3 regions of the Rhizobium sp. ARZ01 genome follow, and region 3 is predicted to be linked to each of the others. Evidence: predicted binding sites of a transcription regulator. Region 3 holds the regulator's gene; each other region holds the start of a gene.

What was found. Region 3 encodes LexA, which represses DNA repair genes until DNA is damaged. Its sites were predicted from a motif close to TGTTCNNNNTGTGTTCNG; they were not measured.
Region 1: the regulator LexA is predicted to act here: its motif matches at 4,164-4,181, upstream of IB238_RS02940 (sel1 repeat family protein).
Region 2: the regulator LexA is predicted to act here: its motif matches at 7,692-7,709, upstream of IB238_RS05360 (FG-GAP repeat protein).

What each region holds. Positions count from the first base shown of each region.
Region 1 is NZ_JACVAE010000001.1:618,817-629,615, reverse strand. Features, by position in the region: gene IB238_RS02955 (arylsulfatase) at 1-1,465, opposite strand, end outside; gene IB238_RS02950 (PilZ domain-containing protein) at 2,009-2,437, shown strand; gene IB238_RS02945 (pyridoxal phosphate-dependent aminotransferase) at 2,663-3,784, shown strand; gene IB238_RS02940 (sel1 repeat family protein) at 3,877-4,146, opposite strand; gene IB238_RS02935 (DUF2147 domain-containing protein) at 4,660-5,001, shown strand; gene IB238_RS02930 (glutathione S-transferase N-terminal domain-containing protein) at 5,212-5,913, opposite strand; gene IB238_RS02925 (hypothetical protein) at 6,122-6,289, shown strand; gene IB238_RS02920 (hypothetical protein) at 6,315-6,494, shown strand; gene IB238_RS02915 (YnfA family protein) at 6,612-6,932, shown strand; gene IB238_RS02910 (AMP nucleosidase) at 7,030-8,532, shown strand; gene IB238_RS02905 (lysylphosphatidylglycerol synthase transmembrane domain-containing protein) at 8,537-9,505, opposite strand; gene IB238_RS02900 (glycosyltransferase family 2 protein) at 9,654-10,658, shown strand; gene IB238_RS02895 (glycosyltransferase family 39 protein) at 10,660-10,799, shown strand, end outside.
Region 2 is NZ_JACVAE010000001.1:1,123,992-1,134,790, reverse strand. Features, by position in the region: gene ilvA (threonine ammonia-lyase) at 1-298, opposite strand, end outside; gene IB238_RS05385 (TrkH family potassium uptake protein) at 420-1,874, shown strand; gene IB238_RS05380 (hypothetical protein) at 1,942-2,526, shown strand; gene IB238_RS05375 (hypothetical protein) at 2,648-3,391, opposite strand; tRNA gene IB238_RS05370 (tRNA-Leu) at 3,792-3,876, opposite strand; gene dnaE (DNA polymerase III subunit alpha) at 3,953-7,444, opposite strand; gene IB238_RS05360 (FG-GAP repeat protein) at 7,825-8,397, shown strand; gene IB238_RS05355 (VOC family protein) at 8,411-8,797, shown strand; gene IB238_RS05350 (ABC transporter ATP-binding protein) at 8,824-9,510, opposite strand; gene IB238_RS05345 (lipoprotein-releasing ABC transporter permease subunit) at 9,524-10,799, opposite strand, start outside.
Region 3 is NZ_JACVAE010000001.1:1,476,008-1,486,806, forward strand. Features, by position in the region: gene IB238_RS07055 (basic amino acid/polyamine antiporter) at 1-1,153, opposite strand, end outside; partial or broken gene IB238_RS24925 (proton-conducting transporter membrane subunit) at 1,859-2,131, shown strand; gene IB238_RS24930 (proton-conducting transporter membrane subunit) at 2,205-2,501, shown strand; gene IB238_RS07065 (YMGG-like glycine zipper-containing protein) at 2,754-3,008, shown strand; gene lexA (transcriptional repressor LexA) at 3,188-3,904, shown strand; gene IB238_RS24935 (ComEC/Rec2 family competence protein) at 3,885-5,033, opposite strand; partial or broken gene IB238_RS25035 (ComEC/Rec2 family competence protein) at 5,140-6,846, opposite strand; gene gltA (citrate synthase) at 6,755-8,044, shown strand; gene lpxB (lipid-A-disaccharide synthase) at 8,073-9,257, opposite strand; gene lpxI (UDP-2,3-diacylglucosamine diphosphatase LpxI) at 9,261-10,133, opposite strand; gene lpxA (acyl-ACP--UDP-N-acetylglucosamine O-acyltransferase) at 10,133-10,799, opposite strand, start outside.

The DNA.
Region 1 (10,799 bases), 860 kb from region 3:
TGACGACCTGAGTCCAGTGGTAGGGAATCACTCCGACGAGGAAGCCTTCCACGTTGTCGGACACCATCGCGAAGTACATCTTCCAGTTCTTGTAGCGAACGGCCGACGGGTCCTTGCCCGAGTAGTAGAAGAAGGTGTCGCGGGCCGATTTATCGGACTTGCCTTCGAGATAGTCGCGCTGGTTGACGCCGTCGAGCGTCGTCTTGGCTATGCCCGGATAAGCACCTTTCTCGATCTGCGCCTTCAGTTCGTTGCCCTTCGGGCCGCCGGCGATGTCGACCAGTGTCGGCAACCAGTCGAGCGAGGCGAAGATGTCGTTCTTGACCGTCCCAGGTTCAATATGGCCCGGCCAGCGCACGAGCATCGGCGCGCGCATGCCGCCCTCCCATGTCGTCAGCTTTCCGCCCTTGAACGGCGTTACGCCGCCATCGGGGAAAGTCTGCGTTTCGGCACCATTATCGGTGGTGAAGGCGATGATGGTGTTGTCAAGCTGCCCCATTTCTTCGAGCTTTTTCAGCACATAGCCGATGTTGTCATCCATCTGCTTCATGCCGGCTTCATTGAGACCCCAGTCCTTGCCGCCGGGCTCGCCAATCATGTTTGCGTACTTGTCCGACAGCACGGTGGTGATGTGCATGCGGGCCGGGTTGTACCAGACGAAGAACGGCTTGTTGGTTTTCTTCGGGTCGTTGCGGTCGAGGAAGTCGATGACGTGGCGCGAGATTTCTTCGTCCACGGTCTTCGAGCGCTCCAGCGTCAGCGGGCCTTCGTCCTTGCAGGTCTGTTTGGCGGCGGTCCCATCCGGCGAGGTGCAGAACAGCACGGGACGCGGCGGCGTCAGGCAAGGTGTCGTCGCCGGATCGACGGCCGCGGGATCATCGGGAATGCCGGGGATCGAGGTGTTCCTGCAAACCGGCGCGACCGTCTGCTCGGTCGGGGTCTTGTTGATGTCGGGGAAGCTCACTCCCTGCATGGCATCGAGGTGATAGAGATAGCCCCAGAATTCGTGGAAGCCGTGCGCGGTCGGCAACGCGTCAGTGTGGTCGCCCAGGTGGTTCTTGCCAAACTCGCCGGTGTTATAGCCAAGATCGCGCAGGAACCACGCTAGCGACGGCGTTCCCGGCCGCAGGTAGGACGGGCTTCCTGGCAGTTGCGGCGGGATCATGCCGGTGCGTAGCGGATGCATCCCGGTGAAGAAGGCGTTGCGACCAGCCGTGCAGCTTTGCTCGGCGTAGTAGGTCATGAATTTCGCACCCTCATTACCTATGCGATCGATGTTGGGCGTTTCGCCCACCATCAGGCCTTGGTGATAGATGCCCGGCTGCATCCAGCCGATGTCGTCGCCCATGATGAACAGAATGTTCGGCTTCTGTGCTTGCTGGGCGTTGGCCGGGCTCGCTCCGACCAGGAGCGCCGCGGCAAAGGTTGCCAATACGGCACTACTGCTGCCAATCTTGCGCTGCATCTGCTTTCTCCCTCAATAAAGGCCAGAACAACCGAACGCGGAATATGACGACGATGTGCCGAACCGACAGTTCGGTCTCCGGTGTTGGTTTGGATGTGCTAGACGCCTTCTGCGGCCCTCCTTTCCCATCGCAGTCAAAGCAACGAAAAATGCGCCCCAAAGCCCGTATGCAAGTCTCGTAGCGAGACCAGTGCACCGCCTCGAATAGATTGATGTCCGCGCCTTATGCTGAATATTAGCGTTATCTCACGAAATGAGCTGCTCTTCCAGATTGAAAGCCGCAGCGATCTCGCGGTGATCGTTGTCCGGCTGGAAAACGCTCGACCCTTCTGACGCGAAGCGGTCTCTGCTGCTTTAGGCTGAGTTGGGTTGGACCATTGTTTCCCATCTGTCGGAAAGCGCGTGCAGAGGGTGTTCGCGCTCAATTTCCCAGAATTGCGATACGTAAATTTTTACATGGCGCCTTTAGCGATTTCCAACACATAGGTGCAAAACTCCCCGCATGGTCGTTTGGGGGCATGATGCCCATTTCCGGGAGAGCATATGGTGGAGTTGGTAGACAAGCGCCAAAGCGGCGGCCTTTACGAGCGCAAATGGGAGCGCTTCAAGGTGAACCGGCAGGGCATGCTGTTGTCCGTCGGCCTTGATCTCGCGGTCCCCAAGACCCGGAGTTGCAAGCTGATCGATATCTCGCAAGGCGGCGCCAGCTTTTCCGTCAACACGACGATCGGGCTCGGACAGCACTACTATCTGACAATCGTCGGTGTCTTCGCCAAGGTCGGTTGCGCGGAAATGTACCGCAACGATCATCGCATCGGTGTCCAGTTCATCAAGGAAATCGACGAGGAACTGCTGCACGAGATCGTGCGCGCCGACTACTTCACCGGCGGCGTCGCCACGAAGAAAAAGGATGCCCCGCTCCCCTATACCAAGGGCATCGTCCGACCGCAGTTCAACCTGCAGCGCGCCTGACCGCCAAGCCGGGCGCGGGATCGCCAGCGGCGCCCGCAGCCCGCCTCTACCGCAGTGTCGTCGACGACACCGCGATAACACCTTGAAAACAACACATAATCCTTACAGAAAATCGATTTGGAATTTTGCCGGCATGCGTTAGTGTGCCGCCGGCCTGCGCTGTCGGCCTGCTCGACGCACGCAAGCAAGCTCTTCCTTGACGTCACTCAACAAGGTGCTCGCAGAATGTCCGGCTTCTCCCGCTTCACCCCGCTCGTCAACGCGCTTCCCTCCACCATCCCCTTCGTGGGGCCGGAAGCGATCGAACGGCAGCGGGGGACCAGGGTGAAGGCGCGCATCGGTGCCAATGAGAGCGGCTTCGGCCCCGCACCCTCGGTGCTGGCGGTGATAGCGCGCGCGGCCGGCGAAACCTGGATGTACAACGATCCGGAGAATTTCGAGCTGCGCGAAGCACTTGCCCTCCACCACGGTGTCTCGCGCGACAACATCGCGATCGGTGGCGGCATCGACGGGCTGCTCGGTGAAATCGTCCGGCTTGTCGTTGAGCCGGGCACGCCGGTCGTGACGTCGTTGGGCGGCTATCCGACGTTCAACTACCATGTGAATGGCTATGGCGGGCGTCTCGTGACCGTTCCCTATGTCAACGACCGGGAGGATCTGGACGGCCTTCTTGCCGCAGCCAAGCGCGAGGACGCGCCGCTCGTCTATTTCGCCAATCCGGACAATCCGATGGGAAGCTGGTGGGATGCCGACAGCGTCGCCGCCTTCGCCCGTGCACTGCCGGAGCACAGCCTGCTGATCCTCGACGAGGCCTATTGCGAGACGGCACCTGCTGGCTCCACGCCTGCGATAACGGCTTTGATCGGCCAACCGAACGTTCTGCGGATGCGGACGTTCTCGAAGGCCTACGGGCTCGCCGGCGCGCGCGTGGGTTATGCGATCGGCACGATCGGCAACGCACAGGCTTTCGACAAGATCCGCAACCATTTCGGTATGGCGCGGATTTCGACGGCGGCAGCGCTCGCGGCACTTGCGGATCAGACCTACCTGCACGAGGTGGTTGGCCGCATCGCCGCGGCGCGCGACAGGATCACGAAGATCGCCACACAGAACGGCCTGCGCCCCCTGCCCTCTGCCACCAATTTCGTTGCGATCGACTGTGGGCACGACGGCAACCACGCCCGCGCGATTGTCGACGGGTTGATGGAGCACGGTATCTTCATCCGCATGCCCGGCGTAGCGCCATTGAACCGCTGCATACGCGTCAGCGTCGGCCCAGAGGCGGAGATGGCACTGTTTGAAGAGATGCTTCCGAAGGTGTTGAAGACGGTGAACAGCAAGCGGTAGGCAGCAGCTTGTCATTTTTGGACAGCAGCGCCTTCTTCGAGGTTCTTGTAGGTTTTTGATTTCCTACTGCCTACCGGGCTGTTTTCGTCGTCTCAGTGTGTCGTCATCCAGTCGCGGGCGGCACGAAGCGCCAGCGCGAGATCGGTCTTGGTCATCGTCGCAGCGAGATCGGCGCGCAGCTCAGCGGCACGATCGCAACCCTTGATAGCGGCGATGTTGAGCCATTTGTGGGCAGCGACCAGATCGACGTCGCATCCGCGACCGGTCGCATAAGTCAGCCCCATTTCGCAGAAGGTATCGGCGCGGGTCTCGCCGCCCATCATGGCGGCCATTTCGGAGTTCTGGATGTCGAAGCGTGCCATTGTCGTTGTCCCTGTCCTGTTGTCTTCTTGTTGTATCGCCCTGTTTTGTGGAACCTTTCGAGAGCCTGCCGTCTTCTGCGGCATGTGCTTCCCGAAGGTTTTGTCGGCCGGTGTTTCCCGTGCTCGTCTTATGGCTCCACTATGCCAGCGCCCCTTCAATGGGCGCTTAAAATGCATGATTAATTTGCGACAAACAAAGTTCAAACAGTTGGTAAACTTGGGTTTTCGTTAAGCATCGGACGGTCTGGAACGCCGCGGATTTGTGTCAAAATTTACGCATTCTTCAACTTGCAATTTCAACCATTCACTAACCACGGAAAACGGTCGCAAGTTTCACCCGAGCAATAATTGGTCCTGCCCCACTGAGGAGATAGCTGGAAAATCCACGATTTCGCGCTGATTGGTGATTTACCTTTACGTGCGCGTAAGATAGCTTTCGCTGGCGTCGGAGGAGACGCAGGGGATCAGGAGCGCCGCAACGAGGCGGGAAAGCTCCGGCAACGGGAGGAAGACATGCTACGTATCACCATTCTGGCCGCCGCCCTTGGCCTCGGTCTTGGCAGCAGCGCTTTGGCGGCCGAGCCGATCGAGGGCAACTGGAGGACGGCAAGCGGCGAAACCGCCGCGATCGACAAATGCGGTGGCGGTTTCTGCATCACGCTCAAGTCGGGCAAGTTCGCCGGCAAACGGATCGGCCAGCTCGACGGCACCGGCGGCGAGTATTCCGGCTCGATCACCGACCCGGAAGACGACAAGACCTATAGCGGCTCCGGCTCGGTGAGCGGCAACGCGCTGAAGATGAAGGGCTGCGTGCTCAAGGTCTTCTGCAAATCGCAGACCTGGTCGCGGCTTTGAGGGGGTACCCGCGAGGAGCAAAGGTCTCCCGCCGGTTCGGTGAGCAACTTCGCAAAGTTGGCCTACCCATCTTCTCGTCACACCGGCCTTGAGCCGGTGTCCAGCCACGCCGCGTCTGCGGCGCGAAAGGTGCTTTTTCTCGCGCAAGGACTTGCGCGGCTGGATGCCGGATCAAGTCCGGCATGACGGAATCTCTTGGACGCGGCGCCCTCACCGCGCCCGCTGACCGAACAGGATCTTCTGCGCTTCCCTGTCCTCGGCAAGGTTTGCCTGGCGAGCACGCTCCTCCTTGCCGACCTCGATGCCGCGCTGGACCGCCGGACGGGCGAGAACGGCGTCGAACCAGCGCTTCAGGTGCGGGAAGTCTTCCAGATTCTGGCCCTGGTTCTCATAGGGACGCACCCAACCGATGCAGGCCATGTCGGCGATTGAATAGTCGCCAGCGAGGAACTCGTGTTCCGCCAACCGCTTGTTCATCACGCCATAGAGACGGTTCACCTCGTTGGTGTAGCGGTCGATGCCGTATTCGATCTTTTCCGGCGCATACTGGCGGAAATGGTGCGCCTGACCGGCCATCGGCCCGAGCCCACCCATCTGCCAGAACAGCCATTCGTCGACCTGCACGCGGGCGCGCTCTTCGGCCGGGTAGAATTTCCCGTACTTGCGGCCGAGATACTGCAGGATGGCACCGGATTCGAACACCGAAATCTGTTCGCCACCCGGGCCATCGGGATCGATGATCGCCGGCATGCGGTTGTTGGGGGCGATATTGAGGAACTCCGGCGCGAACTGCTCGCCCTTGCCGATGTTGATATACTTCACCTCGTAGGGAGCGCCGAGTTCCTCCAGCATGATGGTAATCTTGTAGCCGTTCGGGGTCGGCCAGAAAAAGAGTTCGATCGGCTTGGTCATCCGGTTCTCCATTCGATGTCAGATGGAGTTAGCGATCGCCATGATCGGCTTCAAGGCGCGCCGCCGAATTCATCCACTCCGGCCAAGCCGAACTTCGGCGGCCTCCAAGCCGACTTTCCTGAACGCCAGATGAACCGCCCTCTCAGGACGCGTTCAGTCGCGCCATGCGAGAAGGGCATCACGGAAAGACAATCTCAGGGAACGAACGATGGAAATCCTGGCCCGCCGACTGACGATCATCACGCTGCTGATGACTGTTTTTGCGATCTCGGTCGCTGCAGCAGTCGAAACCGATCAGCGCCGCCACGAGTTGAACAAGCACTACGGCACGGCAAGCGCCTGCTCGATCCCGACAATCTGCTCCGCCGCCCTTTAACCTCACCGCAGCAAGGACGCCCGCCATGCCGATCGCGCTTCTCGCCAGCCTTGCCGTCAGCCTGCGAATCCTCGTGCTCGCCGCACTGATGGTCGCGCCGCTTGCAGCCGTCACTTTTGCCGCAAGCAACGGCGTCCTCGGCGCCGGCAAGCAGGGCGCCGGCCTGGTGCTCTTCGTCACGCTGCAGCGGCAGGCGATGAGCTGAGCCGGGATAGTCGACAGCGAGGCCAGATGCGGCACATTGCGGCGCCAGCGCCCCCGAAAAAGATTTCGAATTCTCCAGTTGTACGGTAACTCTTGGGCACCTTTATTGGGAGCCCGCATGCAATCCATCCTAATCTACGGCGCCGCGGCCCTTGCAGAAATCGCCGGCTGCTTTTCCTTCTGGGCCTGGTTGCGCCTGGAAAAGTCGGCGCTCTGGCTTGTTCCCGGCATGGTATCGCTTGCGGCCTTTGCGTGGCTTCTGACGCTGATCGATTCGAGCGCGGCCGGCCGCGCCTACGCCGCGTACGGCGGCATCTATATCGCTGCGTCCCTCCTGTGGCTCTGGTTTGCGGAAGGCTTTGCCCCCGACCGCTGGGACCTGACGGGTGCTGCAATCGCTGTTGCCGGAGCCATCGTCATTCTTGCCGGTCCACGTTGAATTTTACACAGAATCGCTCGAAAGCGACCCGGTTGACCGCCTCCGGACGTTACAATCTTGTCGTTTGCGTGCAAGCTTCGCCGAACTATAATGATTCATGAGCAAACGAATCTTGTCCCAGACCGCCCTTCCATTCGCCACACCAGATCTCTTCGAGCCGCAGACCTTCGACGACCCGGTCAAGGCGGTCGAGTGCCTGGAAGCACTCTATGAGCGCAACACGCGCTTCCTGACGGATGCGTTTGTCGGACTTGCGCGGACTGGAACGCCGGTGTGCCGCTATCGCGCGTGCTATCCGCAGGTCAGCGTCGAGACGACGAGCTTCGGCCATGTCGATTCGCGGCTGTCCTACGGCTACGTCGCCTCGCCGGGCGTCTACACCACAACGATCACCCGCCCGAAGCTCTTCCGGCATTATCTGAAGGAACAACTGGGCCACCTGATGCGCAACCACGGCATCAGCGTCACGGTGTCGGAATCCTCCACGCCGATCCCATTGCACTTCGCCTTCGGCGAAGGCGCCCATGTCGAGGCGGAGGTCGCCGAAAACATCACCGTACCGCTGCGGGACCTGTTCGACGCACCGGACCTGACGAACACGGACGACGAGATCGCAAACGGTTCCTACGAAGCCGGCCCCGGCGAGGATTCACCGCTTGCGGCCTTCACGGCCCAGCGCATCGACTACTCGCTTGCTCGCCTCAGCCACTACACGGCGACCAACGCCAACCACTTCCAGAACTTCGTACTCTTCACGAACTACCAGTTCTATGTCGATGAATTCTGCGCCTGGGCACGGTTGCAGATGGCCGAGGGCGGCAATGGTTATACGGCCTTCGTCGAGCCCGGAAACGTCGTCACCCAGGCCGGAAACGACAAGCCGGATACGGACCTGACGCTGGCGCGGCTGCCACAGATGCCGGCCTACCATATCAAGCGCAAAGGCCACGGCGGCATCACGCTCGTCAACATCGGCGTCGGCCCCTCCAACGCCAAGACGATCACCGACCACATCGCCGTACTGCGCCCGCATGCCTGGCTGATGCTCGGTCACTGCGCCGGGCTTCGCAACAGCCAGACGCTCGGCGACTACGTGCTTGCCCATGCCTATGTGCGCGAGGATCACGTGCTCGATGACGACCTGCCGGTGTGGGTGCCGATCCCGGCGCTGGCCGAAGTGCAGGTCGCGCTCGAAAGCGCCGTCGCCGAGGTGACGGGGCTCGAGGGCTACGACCTGAAGCGCATTATGCGCACCGGCACGGTCGCCACGATTGACAATCGCAACTGGGAATTGCGCGACCAGCGCGGACCGGTGAAGCGGCTGTCGCAGTCGCGCGCGATCGCGCTCGATATGGAATCGGCAACGATCGCGGCCAACGGTTTCCGCTTCCGTGTGCCCTACGGCACCCTGCTCTGCGTCTCCGACAAGCCCCTGCACGGGGAGTTGAAATTGCCCGGCATGGCAACAGCCTTTTACCGGACCCAGGTCAACCAGCACCTGCGCATCGGCATCCGGGCACTGGAGAAGCTCGCCGGCATGCCGACGGAAAAACTGCACTCGCGCAAGCTGAGAAGCTTCTTCGAGACAGCGTTCCAATAGGCCGTCATCGCGCCTTCGAGGGAAGCCACGACAGGACGATGGAGAGTGCGGTGCCGACGCAGGCGCTGGCCACGATCAGCAGATGTGCATTGATGGCCGCCTCCGCCATCGCCGCAAGCGATACCTTGTCGGCGGCCGCGCCGAACGCGACCGCACCGGCCGCAATGCCGGCCGGATAGGTGCCGACACCACCCGGCGCATGCAGCGGAAGGACCGAGGATAGCTCCCCGCCGAGCGCACCACCAAACGTCGCGGTGAGCGGCGTCACGCCGAGCAGGCCGAGTACCCAGGCGAGCACGATCACCTTCACCCCCCAATTCAAAATGGTGAAGGCCCAGGCGCGGACGAAGCCAGCAGTGTCCGCCGGGATGCCGGCCTCGATCTCTTCCAGAAACTTTTCCAGCCTCTGCGGCAGGGCACTATTCAGGTGGCGGAAGATCAGGGCCTTGGCCGCAAAGAACGCAAGCGGCGAAACAAGGAACGCAATCCAGACGAACCAGGCGATCCCCCTGTTTTCGGCCCCCAACACAAGGCCGACGCCAGCTGCGGCACAAAGCGCGTGCAGATCCAAGAGCCGCATGACCAACAGCGCCGCTGTCGCACGCGGCAAGGGCACGGCGAACTGCGAACGCATCAGAAGCGGAAAGCTCGTCTCCCCGGCCCTGAACGGCAGCATGATGTTGAGGAGATTGTGGACTTGGGTGAGACGAAAGAGCTTCAGGAACCGGCGCGAGGTTTCGGCGGGAAAGTAGTCATATATGCGCTGGGCGCGAACGAGATAGGTGGCGGTCAAAAGCACAAGTGCGGCTATCGTGGTCCCGGCTCCCACCTTGGACCACTGTGACAACAGCTGCCCCCATCCCCATTGCCACTGGATGAAAGCGCCATAGATAGCGAGACAGGCGAATGTCAGCAGGCTCATGGCGTGGCGGGAAAGCCAGTATCGTTTGCTTGAATTCGGTGGCGACATCATCTTAGCTTGCTATCATGAGATCATATAATAACTTAGCGACTTGCATTTCCTGTTGGATTGCAAACGCTTTCGTATCACGACACACATTTTGAGAGAACGCAGCCGAATGAACTGACGCAATTGCTAGCCGGAGAAAGGGAAACAATTGCTGGATGAATCGCAGGCAGTGGTCGCGGGTACGCTGGAGCTCCCCGCAATTGAAATCTCGATAGTCGTTCCCGTCTTCAACGAAGAAGAGAGCGTTGAGCTTCTAGTCGACCGCGTCTGCGAGGCCATGCAAGGTTTCGAAAAGACCTGGGAGCTGATCCTCGTCGACGACGGCAGCACGGATGGTACACTCGCCAAGGCTCGCGGCTTGGTCGATCGTCCGGGCTTGGAGATGTCCATCATCGAGCTGCAGCGCAACTTCGGCCAGACTGCCGCAATGCAAGCAGGCATCGACGCCGCAAACGGTCGTCTGATCGCAACTCTCGACGGCGACCTGCAGAACGATCCGCGCGACATCCGTGCCATGGCAAAGGCCTTGGAGGATCGCGAACTCGACCTTCTCGTCGGTTGGCGCAAGAACCGCAAGGATGGGCTCTTCCTGCGCAAGATCCCCTCGTGGTGCGCAAACGCGCTAATCGGGCGGATTACAGGCGTGCGGCTGCACGACTACGGTTGCAGCCTGAAGGTCTATCGCGCCTCGATCATCAAGCAGGTCAAGCTGATGGGCGAGATGCATCGTTTCATTCCCGCCTGGGTCGCGGGCGTGGTTCCGAGCTCACGGATCGGCGAGATGGTGGTGACGCACCACCCGCGCATGTTGGGAAACTCGAAATACGGCCTTTCCCGCACGTTCCGGGTCATTCTCGACCTTTTGTCCGTGCTGTTCTTCATGCGCTACAAGGCGCGACCCGGCCATTTCTTCGGCTCGATCGGGCTGGCCGCGGGTGCGCTGAGCATGTTGATCCTCACATATCTCTTCATAGACAAATTTGCCTTCGGCGCCGACATCGGCTCGCGGCCACTCCTCTTCGTCGGCGTCATGTTGTTTTTGTCGTCGATCCAGCTCATCACCACAGGCATCCTCTCCGAAATGATGGCACGGACCTATTTCCGCGACGACGACACGCCGAACTACATTGTTCGCCACACCTTCCGGCACGGCTGACATGGTTCGCTTCCTGCGCACAGCGCCGAACGCGGTCTTCGTCCTGCTAGCCGCATATTTTCTGCTGAATTTTCTCGTTCGCCTCGCCATGCCTGATTCGCTGGAGCGGGACGAGGCGCAGCAGATCCTGCTGTCGCAGTG
Region 2 (10,799 bases), 350 kb from region 3:
TCACAGGCATGAAAACCACACCCTGCACGCCGAAATGCCGGCACACGAAAGCAAAGCCCTGGGCATGATTGCCTGCGGAGGCGCAGACGAAGGACGCTGCACTCCCGTCGCTTGCGAGAATCTTGCGAAAGAAATTGAAGGCGCCGCGGATCTTATAGGATCTGACCGGCGATAGGTCCTCGCGCTTCAGATAGATGCGCGCACCGTAACGCGCACTCAAGTGCTCGTTCAGTTGCAGCGGAGTTTCGGGAAAAAGCGTGCGCAGGGCTTCTGTTGCGCGCTCCACGTCCTGTTTCATGGGCCTGCTGCCGTTCTTGAGTTTGCCATTGGCACTGGCTATTGCATATCGCAGCCGCACAGGCCACCCGAACTCTCGATTCGGATCGTGTCCGGAACGCCCAAACCAGAACGAGACGCCTTTGAACGCCACGATCTACCGTTCCGCCATTAACATCGCGGCCACCTGCGGGCTTTATCTTTCGATTGCCATGCTGATTCCGGTGGCGGTGGACCTCTACTACGGCCATCCCGACTGGAAGCACTTTCTGATTTCGGCCGCCGTCGTCGGCGGCTTTTCGCTGATCACAGCGGCGGCGACACAGGCAGGTCCGCCTCCCTTCACCAAAAAGATGGGCTTTCTACTCGTAAACCTACTGTGGGTGGTCTTCTCGCTGGTCGGCGCCATCCCCCTCTGGCTCTCGACGATCGATCTCGATTTTTCTCAGGCCGTTTTCGAATCGGTCTCCGCCATCACCACCACAGGCTCGACCGTCATCGTCGGCTTGGACAACGCGCCTCCCGGCCTGCTGATGTGGCGGTCGCTGCTGCATTGGCTGGGGGGCATCGGGATCGTCGCGCTCGGCCTGTTCGTCATGCCCTATCTGCGCGTCGGCGGCATGTCCTTCTTCAAGATGGAATCGTCGGAAACGAACGAAAAGCCCTTTGCCCGCATCGCCACCTATACCCGCGCCTTCATCGTCGTCTATATCGGTATCACCCTAGTCACGGCCATCACGTACGACGTGCTCGGGATGAGCCGATTCGACGCCATCAACCACGCCATGTCGACGGTGGCGACCGGCGGGTTTTCCACGCACGACGCTTCGTTCGGTTATTTCAACAGCACGCCGCTGCTGTGGGCCGGTACGTTCTTCATGACGCTCTGCAGCCTGCCGTTCTCGATTCTGATCGTGCTTGTGGTGCGCGGGAGGCTCGACGCGCTGCGTGATCCGCAGATCTTCGTGTTCCTCGCATACCTGACCGCTTTTTCGATCGCCATTGCCATCTACCACCGCATTGCAAATGGCGTGGAATTCCACGAGGCGATCACCCATTCCTTCTTTACCATGGCCTCGATCCTCTCGACGACCGGCATGGCAAGTCAGGACTACACCCTGTGGGGGCCATTCGTGGCAGCGCTCTGTCTCTTTGCAACCTTTATGGGTGGGTGTTCCGGCTCTACGGCGGGCGGAATCAAGGCCTATCGCTTCATAATTATCTTCAGCTCGATCAAGGCCGGACTGCACAAGCTAATTTATCCGAACGGCATCCAGACCGTCCGTTACGGCAAGGCGACGGTCGATCAGGACGTGCAGCGCACTGTTTTCCTGTTCTTCTGCACCTATCTTCTCCTGTGGGTACTCGGCAGCGTGACCCTTGCGGCGCTCGGCCACGACGTACTGACGTCGATCTCTGCGGTCGTGACCGCCCTTTCAAACACCGGCCCCGGAATAGGCCCTGTGGTCGGCCCCGCCGGCAACTTCTCGACCTTCGACGACGCGTCCCTCTATCTCCTCTCACTGATGATGCTGCTCGGCCGTCTCGAAGTCCTGACCGTGCTCGTGATCCTGACGCCTCTGTTCTGGAAGAGCTGAATCACGTCCTTGACTGCCCGCGGGCATCTCGCGCATCTTCTACTCGGGATGATCCGAGAGGAACCGCATGCCAGCAAGGTCGTATGCAGCCGCACTGCTTCTTGCCACCACGTTCGGTTTTTGTGCTTTCCCCGCTGTTGCCGGCCCGCTTGTGGAAGCGGCGACAAGGGCCGAGAAACTAGCTATCGACGGCAACCCCGTCGGGGCCCACGACGCAGTTCGGGAGGCCTACGGCGCTTTCGCTTCGACGCTGCCCTTCTCGATCGGCAAGGTCACCTTCGTCACCGATCCGCCCGAGGGATATGGCATGTACTCGCCGCGTCCGACCTCCACCTACAAACCCGGAGAGCCGCTGATCTCCTATGTCGAACCGGTCGGATTGAGCTGGCGATCGATCGACGGCGGCAAGGTGGAGGCGCAGTTCACAGTCGATCTCGAACTCTTGAACAACAAGGGCGACACGCTTGCCGAACAGAAGGCCTTCGGCTCCTTCACCTTCCGCGGGTTCGTGCGCAACCAGGAGGTCTTCGCCAAGCTGACGCTGAACGTAGAAGGCCCTCCTGCCGGTGACTACGTGCTGCGTTACCGCTTCCGCGACGCGCTCAGCGGGGCTGTTGCCCTCTCTGACCAGAGTTTTTCAATTGCGCCGTGAAGCAAGTTGCGGCGGGGGATGGTCGAGAGCGGCAAGCGGGCTGGATCAGAGCATATCTTCCCTCTGGGCGTTTGAGCAGTTGAACGGTGGGGCCCTGCATTCCAAGCACCCCAACCCATCCTCACCGGGTTTTCTCTGCGGCTTCCGCTAGGATCAAGTTTGGGCCGAGCGGGCTGTCGATGGTGGCGACGATGCCGCTTCTGTCGCGAACGAGTGGCAACCCGATATGCTCCGAGAGATCCACCTCGGTCGTGAAGACATTTCCTCGGCCTCTCAAACGCGTCAGAAGGAAGGTGTCCTCGGCGATCTGCCGCCGGATCTTTCCCTTGTCGTCGTAAGAGTGACCCATCTTGGTAATTGATAACCCCGCGAGGGTGACAGACGGCACGCCCGTGAAAAGCGCGTAGCAGAGCGCGGCAACTCCGTTCGTCACCTTGCCGACCTCTCCAATGTCAGCGGGGAGTCCGCCACTCACGAGGTCGACGATCGCCTCGCGCTCAGGCTTGGTGGCGCGCATCAGGCTTTTGTAACGCACATGCGGCTTGGCCAGAAGTTCCAGATGCATCCACCAAAGAGGCTTGTTATGGAGCCATAGAAGGCCTCTCGTCCTGACATGCGGATGCTCTTCCCACGACTTCCTCCGTTTGCGGAACGTCAAGTCGGCGGGCGGCAGGCCGAGCGCCTTGGCCGTCTTGCCTGCGTTGTTAACGTCGACACGTGCACAATGCCCAATCAGGTCAGGCGGAATCGTCGGAGACGGCGCGGAGCCGAGAATCAACCACGGCCTATTCAGAATGCCAAGTCGCGAGAGCCAGCGACGGTGCCGTTCACGCAATGCCTCAAGTGCGTCCGGTTCAATCGCCATCGCGAGTTCCATAGCTTCCTTAAGTCATTCCTAATAGCTTACATCTTACACAAGGTCGCCTTCCTGTCCATTCGCCACTGGATCATCGCCCCGCTACGCCGATAACAGGAGGGGTGGTGAACAAGGAACGGAGTTGATCGATTCAGGGCGAGAACAAGGCATCCAGCCCCTGAACGCAGCCACGGCCTGCGTCTGTGAAACGGTGGAGGGCCTACGAAATCTCTCTTCTCGTGGGCTTCGCGAACATCTGCTGAGGTGGCTTTGCGGCTGAACCAGTCGCCGTTCATGGGCTTGGTGAGGGAAGTCGTGACCACCATTTGTAGCGCCCGTTGTAGTGGTAGGGCGTCGATGGACCTCTGAATATCCGTAACCATCCGGAAATCAAAGAGATCGCCTAAAGTGGTGCGGACGACGGGGGTCGAACCCGTACGGATCACTCCGAGGGATTTTAAGTCCCTTGCGTCTACCAGTTTCGCCACGTCCGCCTGCATGCGTCGGTAGCGGAGGTTTCCGGTCGGATCAAGGGGCTTGCAGATTTATACGCGCCTCCCGGCCGCCACTTCAGACCATCTCCACATCAATGACACCCGGGGCCGAGCGCAGGGCCGCGGCAATTTCCGGGGAGATGCGATAGCGCTCGTTCAGTTCCACCTCGATCTCGCGTTGGCCATTGTCCTTGATGACGATGAAGGACACCAGGCCCTCGCCCTTGGCATTGAGGTGGGCCGCAATCGAACGTAGGGGACCGGAATCTCGGACATAGACCCGCAGCGCCTTCTGCTGTTGCAACGCCTCCTCCTCCAGCGAACGCGCAGTCTGGATCCGCAAGCCAATGCCCTCCGGGCGTTCCTCGGCTTGAACCGTCAGCACGAGCGACTTGCCGGGCTCCAGAAGGTCGCGATACTGGTGCAACATCTCGGAGAAGAGAACTGCCTCGAACTGGCCGGACGCATCCGAGAATGCGACGATGCCCATCTTGTTGCCGGTGCGCGTCTTGCGCTCCTGCTTCGATGTCACCGTGCCTGCAAGGCGGCCCGCCGTCGCGCCCTGCTTCACGGAAACGGCGAAATCGGCGAAATTCTGCACGCGCATCTTCGACAGCATCGCGTTGTAGGTGTCGAGGGGGTGGGCGGAGAGATAGAAACCAAGCACCTGGAATTCGCGGTGCAGCTTCTCCGACGCAAGCCAGGGCGCGTAGGACGGGAACGAAATCGTCTCCGGCCCGGTCGCCGCCCCTGCCCCAAACATGTCGCTCTGACCGCTGGTCTTGTTTTCCTGCGCGCGTTGCGCGTAACCCAAGAGGCGATCCATTCCGGCGATGAGCGCCGCCCTGTCGTGGCCGAAACAATCGAAGGCGCCAGCGCAGATCAGGCTCTCGAAGACCCGGCGATTGACCTGTTTCGGGTCTATGCGCAGGCAAAAATCCTCCAAGCTCTCAAACGGCTTGTCGCCGCGGGTCTCGACGATGTGCTGGACAGCCGATTCGCCCACGCCCTTGATCGCCGCGAGCGCGTAGTAGATGCGGCTTTCGCCGGTCTCGAAATGGGCATAGGAGGTCTGGATCGACGGTGGAATGACCTTGATACCGAGCCGGGCGGCGTCCTGGCGGAAGTCGTTCAGCTTGTCGGTGTTGGCCATGTCGTAGGTCATCGACGCTGCGAGGAACTCGCAGGGATAATGCGCCTTCAGGTAGGCCGTCTGATAGGACACGATGGCGTAGGCGGCCGCGTGCGACTTGTTGAAGCCGTAGTTCGCAAATTTGGCGAGCAGGTCGAAGATCAGATCCGACTGCGGCTTGGACACGCCATTTTTCACCGCGCCGTCGACGAAACGGGCGCGCTGCTTGTCCATTTCCTCCTTGATCTTCTTACCCATGGCACGGCGCAGGAGGTCGGCTTCGCCAAGCGAATAGCCGGACAGGACCTGGGCGATCTGCATCACCTGCTCCTGGTAGACGATAACGCCTTGGGTCTCCTTCAGGAGATGATCGATCGTCGGATGGATCGATTCGATCTCCTCCTCACCGTGCTTGCGGGCGTTGTAGACCGGGATGTTCTCCATCGGCCCCGGCCGATAGAGCGCCACCAGCGCGATGATGTCCTCGATGCAGTCGGGGCGCATGCCGATCAGCGCCTTGCGCATGCCGGCACTTTCCACCTGGAACACACCGACCGTCTCGCCGCGGGAAAGCATCTCGTATGTCAGCTTGTCGTCCAGCGGCAGGCTGCCGAGGTCGACCTCGATTTCGCGCTTGCGGATGAAGTCGACCGCCGTCTTCAGCACCGTCAAAGTCTTGAGGCCAAGGAAGTCGAACTTCACGAGCCCCGCCTGCTCCACCCATTTCATGTTGAACTGGGTGACCGGCATGTCGGAGCGTGGATCGCGATACATCGGCACGAGTTGCGACAACGGCCGGTCGCCGATGACGATACCGGCGGCGTGTGTCGAGGCGTGGCGATAAAGCCCCTCAATCTTCTGGGCGATGTCGAGCAGGCGGGCGACGACCGGCTCCTTCTCCGCCTCTTCCTGCAGCTTCGGCTCCTCTTCGATCGCCTTGGACAGCGGGGTCGGATTGGCCGGGTTATTCGGCACGAGCTTGCAGATCTTGTCGACCTGGCCATACGGCATTTCGAGGACGCGGCCGACGTCGCGCAACGCCGCACGCGCCTGCAGCGAACCAAAAGTGATGATCTGCGCCACCTGCTCGCGTCCATATTTGCGCTGCACGTAGCGGATCACCTCTTCACGCCGGTCCTGGCAGAAGTCGATATCGAAGTCGGGCATCGACACGCGTTCCGGATTGAGGAAGCGCTCGAACAGCAGCGAGAAACGCAGCGGATCGACGTCGGTGATCGTCAGCGCATAGGCCACGAGCGAGCCAGCACCCGAACCGCGGCCCGGCCCCACCGGAATATTCTGCTGCTTCGCCCACTTGATGAAGTCGGAAACGATGAGGAAGTAGCCGGGGAACTTCATGCGCTCGATGACGCCAAGCTCGAAATCCAGCCGCTCGCGATAATCCTGCTCGCTATAGCCCGCCGACAGGCCAAGCGATGCCATCCGCCCCTCCAGACCCTCCACCGCCTGGCGGCGCAGTTCTGCGGACTCAGCGCGTTCGGCTTCCTCCGGATCGGCGGTCGCTCCCGTGAAACGCGGCAAAATCGGTGCGCGCGTGTTCAGCACGAAGGAGCAGCGCCGCGCGATTTCGACAGTATTCTCGATCGCCTCCGGCAGGTCCGCGAAAAGGGCCGCCATCGCGGTCCGGCTCTTCAGATAGTGATCTGCCGACAGCCGAAAACGGTTGTCATCGGAGACCATCGCGTTATGAGCGACCGCCATCAGCGCGTCGTGCGCCTCATACTCGTCCGGCGAAGGGAAAAACGGCTCGTTTGTCGCCACCAAAGGCACGTCTTGCGCGTAGGCAAGCTCGATCATTCGACGTTCGTGCCGACGGTCGTAATTGGCGTGGCGCTGGAGCTCGACATAGAGCCGGTCGCCGAACAACCGCTTCAGCTCCGCAATCCGTCCCTCGGCAAGCGCCGGCTGGCCAGCCGAATATGCCATATCGATGGGACCGGTGGAAGCACCGGTCAGAGCGATCAATCCGTCTGTCCCCTCATCGAGCCAGGACCGCCGAATGTGGATCGCGTGGCCGCCACCTTCCCCTTCCAGATAGGCGCGGCTCACCAGTTCCATCAACCGCGCATAACCGGCATCTGTGGCGACGAGAAACACGAGCGAGGGCAACTTGGCGAGCGCCTGCGCAGGATTGCGACGCTCCCCGTCACCGCTTTCGTCTTCCATGTCGATTGAAAGCTGGCAGCCAATCAGAGGCTGGATCCCGTCGCCTACGCACTTCTGCGAGAATTCGAGGGCGGCGAACAGATTGTTCGTATCGGTGATGGCGATTGCCGGCTGCGCATCACTGACGGCCTTGCCGAGGATCTTCTTGATCGGCAGCGCCCCTTCAAGCAGCGAATAGGCCGAATGCACGCGCAGATGCACGAACTGCACATTGCCATCACCTGCCTCTATTGCCGCAGTCTCCGCCATTCTCGCCACCTCGATTCAGAAGCCGAAAGGATAAGCGGAATCCTGCGCCGAATGTCCAGCGGGGCGCCGCAACGAGCGCGATTATCCCCCGCTGGCGCTGTCCCGGTTTGCGTCATGCGCCACCGACTACAGCCCAAGGGCCAGCACCGAGAGGCTTGCGATAAACATCGCGATGGAGGCAAAGGCTGCAAGATCACGCATGAATTCAGTCATTTGACGGGCTCCTTATCAAGAACTGATGCCATCATGTTCTTGTTTTGTTCTCCAGTCAAGCGCTCTTTGACGCTTCGAGCTCGATCTGCACGCTTGGCGCGAAATAGAGTGCTGGACCGCACCCACACAATTTCCTATTTTTAGCGCCCAATCGATGCGAGGGCCTTATGAAGATTGTGCTGACATCCTTAGTTGTGGTGCTGATGCCGTTTTGCGTTGCGGCGCAGGATTTTCCCGCCGACCGGGTCGTCGCCGCCGCAACCGGCGACTGGAACCGGGACGGCAATGAGGACCTGGTTCTGATTGCCCGACCCGCTGAGGGTAGCGACGAAGATAACGGCGTCTATATCTATATAGCTGATCCCGGCGAGTCGCGCCTCAGCGTCAAGGTGGCCGCCTCGAACAAGATCTGGGGCAATCTCGCAATGTTCGGGCAGGAACCGGGCGTATCAGCACTTCCAAACGGTTCGATCAAACTGACTTCACAGAACAGTTCGGTCGGGCGCGACCGCTGGAGCCAGAACCTGACGCTGGCCTATCGCAACGCCCAGTTCATCGTTGCCGGCTACACCTATTCGTCCTACGACACGCTCGACACTGCGAACACGACGGAATGCGACCTCAATGTCCTGACCGGCAAAGGGACGGCGAACGGAAAACCGATTGCCACGAAGGGGGCGCAGATCGCCTTCCAAGACTGGAGCGACGAAATCGGGCATACTTTGTGCCAGCCGAACTGAAGGAGGAGCCACAATGCTGGACCATGTGGGACTTCCGGTCGCCGACTTTCAGCGATCGCGCCGTTTTTACGATACGGCACTCGCGCCTCTCGGCATCACGCGCCTGATGGACGTCTCGGCAGAGGAATCAGGCGGCGACGCACATGCCGGCTACGGAAAAGAAGGCAAGCCGTTCTTCTGGATCGGCACCGGCAGAACGGCCGCTGGCCGCTTGCATGTCGCCTTCGCGGCTAAAGACCGAGCGACGGTCGATCGCTTCCATGCCACAGCGCTTGCGGCCGGTGCTGTGGACAACGGCCCGCCGGGACTGCGGCCACACTACCACCCGGACTACTACGGCGCCTTTGTCCTTGACCCGGACGGCAACAATATCGAGGCGGTCTGTCACAGGCCAGAATGACACCGGGCCGGCAGGGACTGCCGCGCTCAGCCCAACTCGTGCACCTTGCCGTCCTCGATCGTAACTCGGCGATCCATCAGCGAGGCGAGGTCGTGGTTGTGCGTTGCGATCAAAGCGGCAAGGCCGGATTGACGAACGAGTGCTTCCAGCGCCTCGAAGACATAGCCCGCCGTTTCCGGATCAAGATTCCCGGTCGGTTCGTCGGCCAGAAGCACGAGTGGGGCATTGGCGACGGCGCGGGCGATCGCCACACGCTGTTGTTCGCCGCCCGAGAGTTCCGACGGCCGGTGTTCGGCGCGGTGACCGATGCGCATGTAGTCGAGCAACAGCTTCGCCCGCTCCCGCGCCTCCGGCTTCGACAGGCCGGCGATCAGTTGCGGCATCATGATGTTCTCCAGCGCGGAGAACTCCGGCAGGAGATGGTGAAACTGGTAGACGAAGCCGATTTCGTTGCGCCGGATGGCGGTGCGCTGATCGTCACCAAGCAGTGCGCACGAATGGCCATTGATGGCGACATCGCCTGCATCCGGCTTCTCCAGCAGACCGGCGACATGCAGAAGCGTCGACTTGCCGGTGCCTGACGGAGCGACAAGGGCGACGGTCTCGCCGCCATGCAGCGTGAAGTCCGCGCCCTTCAGGATGCTCAGGACCGTATCGCCCTGCCCGTAACGGCGCTCGACGCCGGATAGCTGCAATGCTACGCGCGCTTTCATCGGTCGGTTCTTCCTATTCGTACCGCAGGGCCTGGACGGGATCGAGCTTCGACGCGCGCCATGCGGGGAAGATCGTCGCCAGGAACGAAAGCGCCAAGGCCATGACGACGATCGAAACCGTCTCGCCGAAATTCATATCGGCCGGCAGCTGGCTGAGGAAATAGAGTTCGGGATCGAACAAGGTTTGTCCGGAAAGCCAAGAGAAGAACTGGCGGATCGATTCGACGTTCAGGCAGACGACGACGCCCAGAATGACCCCGGCAATCGTGCCCACCGTGCCGATGGCAGCCCCCGTCATGAAGAAGATGCGCATGATGGCGCCGGACGTCGCCCCCATCGTGCGCAGGATCGCAATGTCGCTGCCCTTGTCCTTCACGAGCATGATCAGGCCCGATATGATGTTCAGCGCTGCGACCAGAACGATCAGCGTCAGGATCATGAACATCACGTTTCGCTCCACTTCGAGCGCCGAGAAGAACGTCCGGTTGCGCTGGCGCCAGTCGGTCACGTAGATCTGGCGCTCGGCGGCCGCCTCGATCGGCTGACGCAGCGCGTCCACGTCGTCGGGATTGTTGACGAAAAGCTCAATCGACTGCACCAGGCCGTCGGCGTTGAAATAGAGCTGCGCCTCCTCAAGCGGCATGTAGATGATCGAGGCGTCATATTCCGCCATGCCGATCTCGAAGATCGCCGAAACCGGATAGGACTTGACGCGCGGATTGACACCCAGCGGCGTCACGTCGCCTTCGGGCGCCACCAGCGTAATGTCGTCGCCGACGACAATGCCGAGTTGATCTGCCATGCGAGCACCGATCGCAAGGCCCGTTCCCGCGGTGAAGCCTACGAGATCTCCCGACTTGATGTTGTCGGAGACCGTCTTCAGCTTCGTAATATCTTCGGCGCGGATCCCTCGCACGAGCGCGCCGGTCCCGGCGCCGCCCTTGCCCGAAGCGAGCGTCTGCCCCTCGACCAGCGGGATCGCCATCTTGATGCCGGGAACCTTGGAAAACTTCGCGGCAAGATCGGCGTAGTTGTCGAAAGGCCCGTCGATCGGCTGGACGATCATGTGGCCGTTGATGCCGAGGATGCGGGAAATCAGTTCGGTTCGGAATCCGTTCATCACCGCCATCACGATGATCAGCGTCGCCACCCCCAGCATGATGCCGATGAAGGAAAAGCCGGCGATGACCGAGATGAACGCTTCCTTGCGCCGAGAGCGCAGATAGCGCCAGGCAACCATACGTTCGAAACCGGAAAACGGCCGGCTTACGGGCGCTTTTTTCGCTTTG
Region 3 (10,799 bases):
CGCTCCAGCATAGTTTCAGGCCATACGCGGCGACGAGGAAATACGGAATGAGGATCATCGAACTCGTCAGTTCCAGCGCGAGGCGGAACGCATATTGCGTAAACAAGGTCAGGATCAGGAAGACCTGGACGACGATATTGGTCAGCCACAGCGCGTTTGCCGGTACACCCCTTGCATTTTCATGGGCGAGGAACCGCGGCATCGTTTCATACTTAGCAGCAGAATAGAGAATTTCAGCCGCAAGCAACACCCAGGAAATATACGCACCGGCCACAGAGATGAGCAGTCCCACACTTACGAACACCGCCCCCCAATGGCCGACAACGGCCTGAAGGACGCCCGCCATGGACGGGTTGCGCAGGGCCGCAAGTTCCGGCCGCGTTAAAACGCCGTACGAGAGAAGCGTCACCATCACCATGAGCGCGAGGACGCCGAGAAAACCGACTACCGTTGCAATGCCGACATCGGCGCGGTTGCGGGCGTAACGCGAATAGACGCTTGCCCCCTCGATGCCGACAAAGACGAAAACCGTGACCAGCATTGTCGCACGCACCTGTCCGGCGACGCTGGCAAACGTTACTTCCTCGCCACCCCAGAAGCTCTCGGCGAAGGTGTAGAGATCGAATCCCAATCCGACGAAGACAATGAACAGCACGATGGGAATGATCTTGGCAAAGGTGACCACATTGTTGAGGGCAGCCGCCTCCCGAATGCCGCGCAGGATCAACGCGTGCATGATCCACAAGAGAACTGAGGAGATAACAACGGCCAGGACAGTATTGCCATCACCGAAGGCAGGGAAAAACAGGCCAAGCGTCGAGTTGATAAGGATGAAGTAAGAGACGTTACCGAGGACCGCAGCCGACCAGTAACCGAGCGCGGACAGGAAGCCGAGATAGTCGCCGAACCCGGCCTTGGCATAGGCATAGATACCCGCGTCAAGATTCGGCTTTCGTTGCGACAGTGTCTGGAACACGAAGGCGAGCATCAACATCCCAACACCGGCAATCGTCCAGGCTATCAAAGCGCCGAAGGGACCGGTCGCGCGGCCGAAAGCCTGAGGCAGCGAGAAAATGCCGGCACCGACCATCGAGCCGACCACCATCGCCATCAGTGTCCAGAGGGAGAATTTCTGTTCGGAGGATGAAGCCATATCGGTCGATCCGGGCGGACGGGAATGGAATAGAATACCTTGAGATCGTAGAACGCCGGGCAATCTTGCAATATTGCTGGTGCTCTGTGATTGGCTTCAAATCCCAGGACTTGGCGGTGGGTCCCGCATTTTGCAAAATCCACCGATCGTCCCTCCGGAAGGGACGCGCGGTGCTGGCGGCTGCGAACGACGCGGAAGAAGCATGCATGCGATCCGACATCGCTCGTGATATCTCTTCCACACGTTGCAACGTAGGCACAGCCGCACCCTCTCGATCGCTGTCACGCAGGCTAAGGTTGTGGAACGGCCGATCAGATGCTCTAACTTCGTCGACTCTCGATACCAACCGAGCCAGATGATGCCGACAAAGCGACTGCTCGCACTCCTGATTGTCTTGGCCGCTCTGCCGGGGTGCGGTGGTCCGCGTGCGGTCACCGGCCTTGCCGGCGCGCAGCCCGGCGCAAAGGCGAACACCGTCGTTCCGATTCTCCTTGCAACCAACAGACGCCGGGCTGACGATCTCTCTAGGCCAGACTCCGCCCAACGTTCACAGACGCTGAATTTTGCGGAATTCTATATCGGGATCCCGGGAAACCACAGTCCCGGCGCAGTCGAGACGAACGGCCACACGCCTGATCCGGTTCGACACTTTGCGGGCTCTCCTTCAGGCAAATCGACGGCCGCAAGCAGCTCGGCGGGCTCGCCATGGCCGCAGCGAAAAACGGCACAACCGGCCTGACTGCCTTCTATTCCTCGGGTCCGGAACTGATCCCCGCCGTCCTGCTGCTTGCAGCCGGCTTCCTGATCAAGATCGGCACGATCGGCGTCCACGTGTGGCTACCGGGCGCCTACGCGCAAGCCGATGACGATCTGTCGGCCATGCTGTCGGCCGTCGTCGGCAAGGTGGCGATATTCGCCCTGTTCATAACGGCCTACCTCGCTGTCCGTTCCGAACTTGGCCTTGACCTCGCGCGCGCCATAGGCTGGATCGGCATGCTGACGACGGTCGTCGGCGCGCTCCTGGCGCTGCAGCAGGCTGCACATGAAGCGTATGCTTGCCTATTCCAGCCTCATCCAGACCGGTTACATCGTCACCGCCGTTGCGCTGATGAGCCATCTCGGTTGGGTGACGGCCCTCTATCTGGTGGCGAACCATCTGATGGTCAAAGGAGTCCTCTTTCTGACGGTCGCGGGCATCATTCGACGCACGGGTTTGAGGCGCCTGGAGGCCTGCGGGGGCCTCGCACGAAACATGCCGCTGACCTTTGCCACTTTGGCTATCGCCTCGTCTCGATGTCGGGACTGCCACCCTACCGCTTCTACCGGGCAGCGCTGGCGCCGATGCTGAGGCCCTATGCCGAGCGTTTTTGGGATAGCGTCTCTCGTGCCGTCGGCGTACTCGGTGAAGCCTCTACTATGTCGTCGTACTCTACACGCTGACCGCGTTTGTTTCCTTGTAGGGCGAGAGGCGGAAGGGGCTGCAGCACGCCACGCGCCGTTGTAAGCGTTGCAAGAACGAGATTACACTTGAAGGCTTCGTCTGGATGGACAAGATTTAAGTAGCCAGAAATTATCAACGAGACAGGAAGGATTGGACATGATCAAGAACTCCCTTTTCCTCGTTATGGTCGGCCTTGCACTGGCAGGCTGCACCCCAACCGAGAGGGGCGCCGGAATCGGGGCCGCCACGGGCGCGGTAATCGGCGGCGCCATTACGAACGATGTTCGGGGTGCTGCCGTCGGGGCTGCCATCGGTGGTGTTTCCGGTGCCGTCATCGGCAATGTCGCAGGTCAGCCCGGCCGATGCTACTACCGCGATCGCTACGGTCGCCGCTATGTCGCTGCCTGCCCGTAACTCGTCCGCAGCAAGCGGCATAACAGCGAAAGAGCTCCCTTGTCAGAATGTGGAGCTTTTTCGCCGGCCACCCAGTGCGTGACCGCTCCCCCGTCTGCCTATAATTACCCCCTTGCGGAACACATGTGGAACAGATAGTGTCTGTTCTGGATTTGTTTCACGATTCTGGATGGCGAGCCATGCTGACCCGCAAACAACAGGAATTGCTGCTGTTCATCCATGAGCGGATGAAGGAAACGGGTATTCCGCCTTCTTTCGACGAGATGAAGGACGCGCTCGATCTCGCGTCTAAATCGGGGATCCACCGCCTGATTACGGCGCTTGAGGAGCGCGGGTTCATCCGGCGGCTGCCCAACCGGGCTCGTGCGCTGGAGGTCATCAAGCTCCCCGAGGCCTACTCGCCTAGCCTCAAGGCGCGTCGCGGCTTTTCGCCATCCGTCATCGAAGGCAGCCTCGGCAAATCGCCCACGCCCCCTGCCCCACCCCGTTCAGCCACCGGTAGTGCAGAAGGTTCGGTTTCGGTTCCGGTGATGGGGCGGATCGCTGCCGGTGTCCCGATCTCGGCGATCCAGAACAACACCCACGACATCGCCGTACCACCCGAGATGCTCGGTTCCGGCGAGCACTACGCGCTTGAGGTCAAGGGTGACTCCATGATCGAGGCCGGTATCCTTGACGGCGACACCGTCATCATCCGCAATGCCAGTTCGGCCAACCCGGGCGAGATCGTCGTGGCGCTCGTCGACGATGAGGAGGCAACACTGAAACGCTTCCGGCGCAAGGGGGCCTCCATTGCGCTGGAAGCCGCCAATCCCGCCTACGAGACCCGCATCTTTGGCCCTGATCGAGTAAAGATCCAGGGCAAACTCGTCGGTCTCATTCGCCGCTATCAGTAGCGGCTGCGATTTGTGGTTCCAGGAATTTCTCGGTGCGCCAATCATAGAGGCGATGCCGGCTCCACGGACGGTGGAGCGAGGTGATGGCTTGGCGGATGGTGTAGTCGTCTCGGGCAGTTGGTTCGGCAAGTCGCGACATGATCTCAAGCGCTCCGCTCTGGCGCAGGGTGCGCATGGTGATGAGTTGCGCTCCCGAACGGCAAGGCTCGGCCTTGAGGTGCAGCGGAGCGACGACGAAATCAGCATTGTCGCAGGCCGCTCCTAGAAAGGCAGGGTCTTCGAGAGTCACCACGCGCCAACCCGCGGGTGCAACGCCGACGCACCACTCCTTGCGGCGACAAACGAAGCGTTTTTCGTGGACTGCCGTTGCGAGTGCAGTGCGCATGTCATCGTTCACACGCGCCATTGCAGCCCGGCTCAAGACGGCTCTCGATTTTGCTGTCCGCGTGTTGCGCGTCGCCGTCAATTGCTGCGTATCTGGCTGACCACCGAATATGGCTTCCCGGCGATCAGCAGAGGAGCCTCTCCCGCTCGAAGGCTGCCGTTGTTTACTTTCACTGCTGCTTTGAAACTTTGGTGCTCGATGTCCTTCTAGACGGATGGCCCGGCGCCATTGATCGTAGAGGAAGTCAGGTGGGTTCGAACGGTTCGTCGCTGCTTCCCCTTCCCAAATGAGCGCAACGAGGCGACCATCTTCCGATATGAGCAATTGAGGCTGTGCGTCTGGCCGATGGGCGAACGCGAGAGCTACTCCGATCACGAGTGGCACAAGGACGACAATTGCCAGACGCGTCCGAAACATACAGACAAGGCCACCTGCTATCGCAATCAATGCAAATGCGAGCGGCGGCAGTCTACCGGTCACGACTTCTCCACCCCAGCCGGATACCCACTTGGCCAACACGATGATCCAATCGATGCCTCGGCCCATGATCCAAAGCGGGAAACCGTCCAGGCCGAATGGCATGAGCATCATTGAAACGAGCGCCATCGGCATGACGATTGTCGAAATGATCGGCATTGCCAGCAGATTTCCAGCCAGGCCATATGCGGGAAACCGATGGAAGTGACCAACGGAATAGACAAACGTGGCGACGCCGCCGATCAACGACCGATAACAGGATTCCACCTACAAACGCGGAAGTGAGTGAAAGTAGCCGCCAGCGTTTGCCTGTCCATACTGCGCTCGGTAGGGGGCGTTCGCGCCAAGCTGCGTAGCCTGCGACAAGGCCGAGGGTAGCCGCATACGACATTTGGAACCCGGGTCCTGTGACAGCCGACGGTGTGATCATGAGTATGATGACTGCCGATAGAGCGATGTTGCGCATGCTGATCGCAGTGCGGTCGAAGATGACCGCGAAAAGCAAAACGACGATCATTAGCCAGGAACGGATCGCTGAGACCGCGCCGCCAGAGACCAGTATGTAGAGGGTCACCGTCACCAGTCCGCCAACCGCCGCGATCTTCTTCACCGGACAGTGTTCGGCAACACCGGGGGCAAGTGCCAAGAGCAGGCGGGCCCCGAAGAGGAAGGTGCCTGCAGCAAGCACCATATTCAATCCGGAAATCGCGAGGACATGCGCGAGGCCTGCCTTCCGGAGCGCCTCGACCGTATCCGGACTGATGCCGCGCTGTTCGGCTGTGATCAGCGCCGCAGCGATCGCGCCAGCATCGCCACTGATGCGGCCACGGATATGCTCCGTGATGGCATTCCGCCATTCGGCTATCCATCGGCTTGCCGCATCGAATGTGTGCTCTGAGCCGACGGGCTGGCTCAGTGCCGAACCCGCCGGCTTGCCGTAGAAATAGCCGATCGCGCCCGTTCCTGCGACGTAGGCGTCGAAGGCGAAGTCGTTGAGGCCCGGCAATGCGGGTCCTGAAGGTGGGTTCAGCCGCGTGCGCCCGGTGATACCACCTCCGATCGGCAGCGCTTCATGTGGGCTGCGCGCAAGCAGGCTCACTATGCTGGGTGGTCGGCGCAAAGTAGGATCAGTAGTGGAAGACAGCGCTACTCGATAACGCATACGGCCCCGGTCGTCGGACTCGCGGGAAAGTACCTTGCCACTGATCGTGGTGGTCACCGACTGATCAAGCAGAACGGTCGAAAGTCTCCAGCTTTCGACTGCGGATAGCATCATCCCGAGAAACAGCAGGAATGCCGCCCATGCTGCCAAGGATAGGTGGTCGTGGCGGTGCCGCAGACGCACGGTGGCCGCGCCGCTGACGAGTAGTACCGAAAGAATTGCCATCAAGGGCGGATCGTCTGCAAGTGCGAACCACGACCACGCTCCTGCACCGATCAAAACGGGAACGAACAGAAAAGCGGTGCCGTAGTCCCGCTCCTGTTCCCACGCAGCGGCTAAGGCAGCCGGAATGGCAGCAACTTTGTATCCCAGGGATCGAACGGCAATTCGGGGGAAACGAGAGAACCGGTCTGCCTGAAAGGGTGGGCGCAAGACAAGCCGATCTTCCGCTTGCGAGTTCGGCAGCCTCCGGTTCGCAATGGCGGCCGGGTCTTCGACTTTCGTAGCGGTGCCCTCCCACATGGCTTTTGCCCCAGCCGTTGACCACGACATAATGCAACTTAGGATTTTGAAATGCAATCGCCGATCCGGAGCAAACATCCTTGTTCTCCGAGAAAGAATGCCCCCTCCATAATTCTCCATTCTCGCCCATAAGTTGCTTGCAACTGACGGAGAAGAGTAGATATTGCAATGCCGGAATGTCAGTTTTGCGTTGCACAAATATGGCTTTCGTCTTGCTTGGCATGACGACGCAGATGGGCTAGCAAAGCGGCACGGCCAAGATACGGCACGACCCGGTGCCACCAGGCAGAAAATGGAGGTCCTCATGACGGGAAAGAGCGCGGAAGTCACTGTCGGTGACAAAAAGGTCGAGTTGCCATTGCGATCGGGATCGATTGGTCCGTCTGTGATCGACATCGGCACGCTCTACAAGCAAACCAGCACTTTCACTTATGACCCGGGCTTCACGTCGACCGCTTCGTGCGAGTCCAAGATCACCTATATTGACGGCGACGAAGGGGTTCTGCTGCACCGCGGGTATCCGATCGAGCAGCTGGCTGAGCACGGCGATTTTCTTGAAGTGTGCTACCTTCTGCTTTACGGCGAACTGCCGACGAAGGCTCAGAAGGACGACTTCGACTATCGCGTCACGCACCACACGATGGTCCATGAGCAGATGTCGCGGTTCTTCACCGGCTTCCGCCGCGATGCGCATCCGATGGCTGTGATGTGTGGTTGCGTTGGCGCGCTGTCGGCCTTCTACCACGACTCCACCGACATCACCGATCCGCACCAGCGCATGGTTGCATCGCTGCGCATGATCGCCAAGATGCCGACGATCGCGGCCATGGCCTACAAGTACCATATCGGGCAGCCCTTCGTGTATCCGAAGAACGACCTCGACTACGCATCGAACTTCCTGCGCATGTGCTTCGCAGTGCCCTGCGAGGAATATGTCGTCAATCCGGTCCTGTCGCGCGCCATGGATCGCATCTTTATCCTCCATGCCGACCACGAGCAGAACGCGTCGACCTCGACCGTCCGCCTTGCTGGCTCGTCGGGCGCAAACCCGTTTGCCTGCATCGCAGCCGGCATTGCCTGCCTCTGGGGCCCGGCCCACGGCGGCGCAAACGAGGCAGCTCTCAACATGCTCGCCGAGATCGGCACAGCGGACCGCATCCCTGAATTCGTCGCCCGTGCGAAGGACAAGAACGACCCATTCCGCCTGATGGGCTTTGGCCACCGCGTCTACAAGAACTATGACCCGCGCGCGCGCATCATGCAGAAGACCACGCATGAGGTTCTGGGCGAGCTCGGCGTCAAGGACGACCCGATGCTGGAAGTCGCAATGGAGCTCGAGCGCATCGCGCTCACCGATGAATACTTTATCGAGAAGAAGCTCTATCCGAACATCGACTTCTACTCCGGCATCACGCTAAAGGCACTCGGCTTCCCCACCACGATGTTCACCGTACTGTTTGCACTGGCCCGTACCGTCGGCTGGATCGCCCAGTGGAACGAGATGATCGAGGATCCGGAACAGCGCATCGGCCGCCCGCGCCAGCTCTATATCGGCGCACCGAAGCGCGACTACGTTCCCGTTTCCAAGCGCTGATATCGCCAAACACAACAAAAAAGCCCGGTCAGAGTAGACCGGGCTTTTTTTGTCTGATCAGTTCGACAATCACGTCGGCCGCCTTGTCGCCGGGCGATCGCGCGTCCTGCATGCGTTCATGGACGAGATCGAACCCCTCCAGCATAGCTCGACGCTGGATCGTATCGTGCGTCAGCCGTATGGCCCAGCGCGCGAGGCTGCCCGGGCGCACCACCTCGTTGAGATATTCCGGTATGACAGCGTAGTCGGCGATGAGGTTCGGAAGTGCCGCGGTCCACGTCTTGATCTTGCGCGTCATCAGTCGCGCGATCCAATCCAGCTTGTAGCAAGAGACGACCGGCACGCGCGCCAGCGCGAGTTCCAGCAGTACCGTACCCGAGGCAGCGATCGCCACATCCGCGGCCTGGAATGCCTGCCATTTGTCCTGGGCAGCAACCGTTACCTCGGGCTTCACAGGCCACTGCGCAACTAGCTGGCGAACCAGCACCTCTTGTCGGGGCACGGTCGGCAATCGAAATGTGAACGGGGTGTTGCTCGCGGCCAGTTCGTTTACCACAGCCCCGAAGACAGGCAGGAGCCGGGTAATTTCACCGGCGCGCGACCCCGGCAACAGGAGGCACGTTCTCGGCGCTTCCGCACCGAGCGGCGGTACAGCTTTTTCAAGCTGCGCACGACGTACTTCCCGTACGTGCGGATCACTTGCCAGCCGATGCCCAACGAATGTCGTAGAAGGCCCCTGCAAGCGCGTCATCACCTCTGGCTCGAAGGGAAGCACAGCGAGTACGTGATCCACATAGCTCCGCATCCGAGGCGCGCGCTCTTCCTTCCAGGCCCAGACGCTCGGGCAGACATAATTCACGATCGGGAGGTGAGGCATCTGCTGGCGAACGATGCGCGCGACGCGGTGGGTGAAATCGGGGCTGTCTATGATAACGAGGAGATCGGGTTCCGCCTTGACGATCGCGTCGGCAGTCTGGCGGATGCGCCGCAGGAGTTTCGGCAGTTTCGCCAGCACCTGGGAAAACCCCATGATCGACAGCTCTGAATAGTCGAACAGCGAGACCAGTCCCTGTGCCTGCAGCGCTTCGCCCCCTACCCCGACAAGTGCGATTCCATCAGGTATCTGGCGCCGCAGGGCCACAATGAGATCTCCCCCCAGCAGGTCACCCGAAACTTCTCCGGCAATCACTGCAAGCTTGAGAGGTCGGGCCATCGGTCACTCCTTGCGCGGCAAAATGCCTGACACGAAAAGGCCGGCGCGGTCCGCCTCTTCAATGAGCCGGGCGCGGTCCAGTACCAGAGAACGCCCGGCTTCGGTTGCGATGCCTGCGAGGCCTGCAGCAGCAGCCCAATGCACCGTGTCGACCCCGATCGAGGGAAGATCGGCACGCGTATCCTGCCGCGGCTTACACAGCTTGACCAGAACACCCTTGCGGCGCTGAGAGACCCGCCCCTCCTTGCGCAGGGCAACCACGCGCTCCAGCATCTGGTCTGTTCCCTCGGCCCCTTCCAAAGCAACGACCCGTCCCCCTACAGCGACGGCGCCCTGCCCCACATCAAGGGAACCAAGCGCGATTGCCGCAGCAGAGGCGGCCGCGATGTCGCGCAGATCGTCTGCGTCTGGAGAAAGCTTGCCGATTGCCCCCTCCGTCGCAAGAAGTTCCGGTGCGATCTCATGTGCCCCCACGACACGCACGCCATTGGCCTCAATCAGCCGGATGACCATCTTCAGAACCGCATCGTCGCCGCCTTTGAGAAGGGTACGCACGATCGCCGGCACCTGCACAAGCGTTCGAAAGGTCGGATGGATATCGCGCCATTCCGGGCGGCGCTGCACGGCACCAGAAAGCACGGCGCGGTCAATTCCCTCAAGGGCAAAGGCGCGGCTGAGGGCCGCGTAATCCCCGACCCCCACACTCATATGATCGAACAGCGACCAGTCCTGATCAGTCTCGTTTGTCAAAGCGAGAATATAGGGGTTTTCGCCATGCAGGCGGGCAGCCTCGGCAAGGTGGACAGGAAGACGCCCGCCGCCGGCGATGATGGCCAGCCGCTTTTTGCTGTCCGGCCGGCCGCTCGCCATTCGGATCACGCCTTGTTGCGGTTCGGCGAAGAAAGCGCGCGGTCGCTATCCGCCGCGATGAAATCAAGGATCTCCATCGCCGGAACGCAGTCCAGGTACTCCTCGCGGATGGCGGCGGCATTCGTACGGACCGAACCCTCGCCGTCAAAGATCTGCTTGAAGGCCCGACGAACCCGGTGGATCGTCGCCTTTTCGATCCCTGCGCGCGACATGCCGACGACATTCAGGCCGCCGAGAATGCCCGGATTGCCGTTCAGCATGCCATACGGGATGACATCGTAAGCAACGGCCGAAAGACCACCGATGAATGCCTGACGGCCAATTCGGGTGAACTGATGGACGGCCGAACCGCCGCCGAGAATGGCGCGATCCTCGACGGTTACATGCCCGGCCAACATGACGTTATTTGACAGGATGATTTGATTGCCAAGGATGCAGTCGTGGGCGACGTGCGAATAGGCGAGGAACAGGTTGCCATCGCCGACAACCGTCTTTCCACCGCCGTCGGTCGTGCCCGTGTTCATCGTCACGCCTTCGCGGATGGTATTGCGCTCGCCGATCGTCAGCGTCGTCTCTTCACCGCCGTGGTGAATGCTCTGCGGATCGCCGCCAATGACCGCTGACGGAAAAATGCGTGTGCCGCGACCGATCGAGGTGCGCCCGGCGACGACG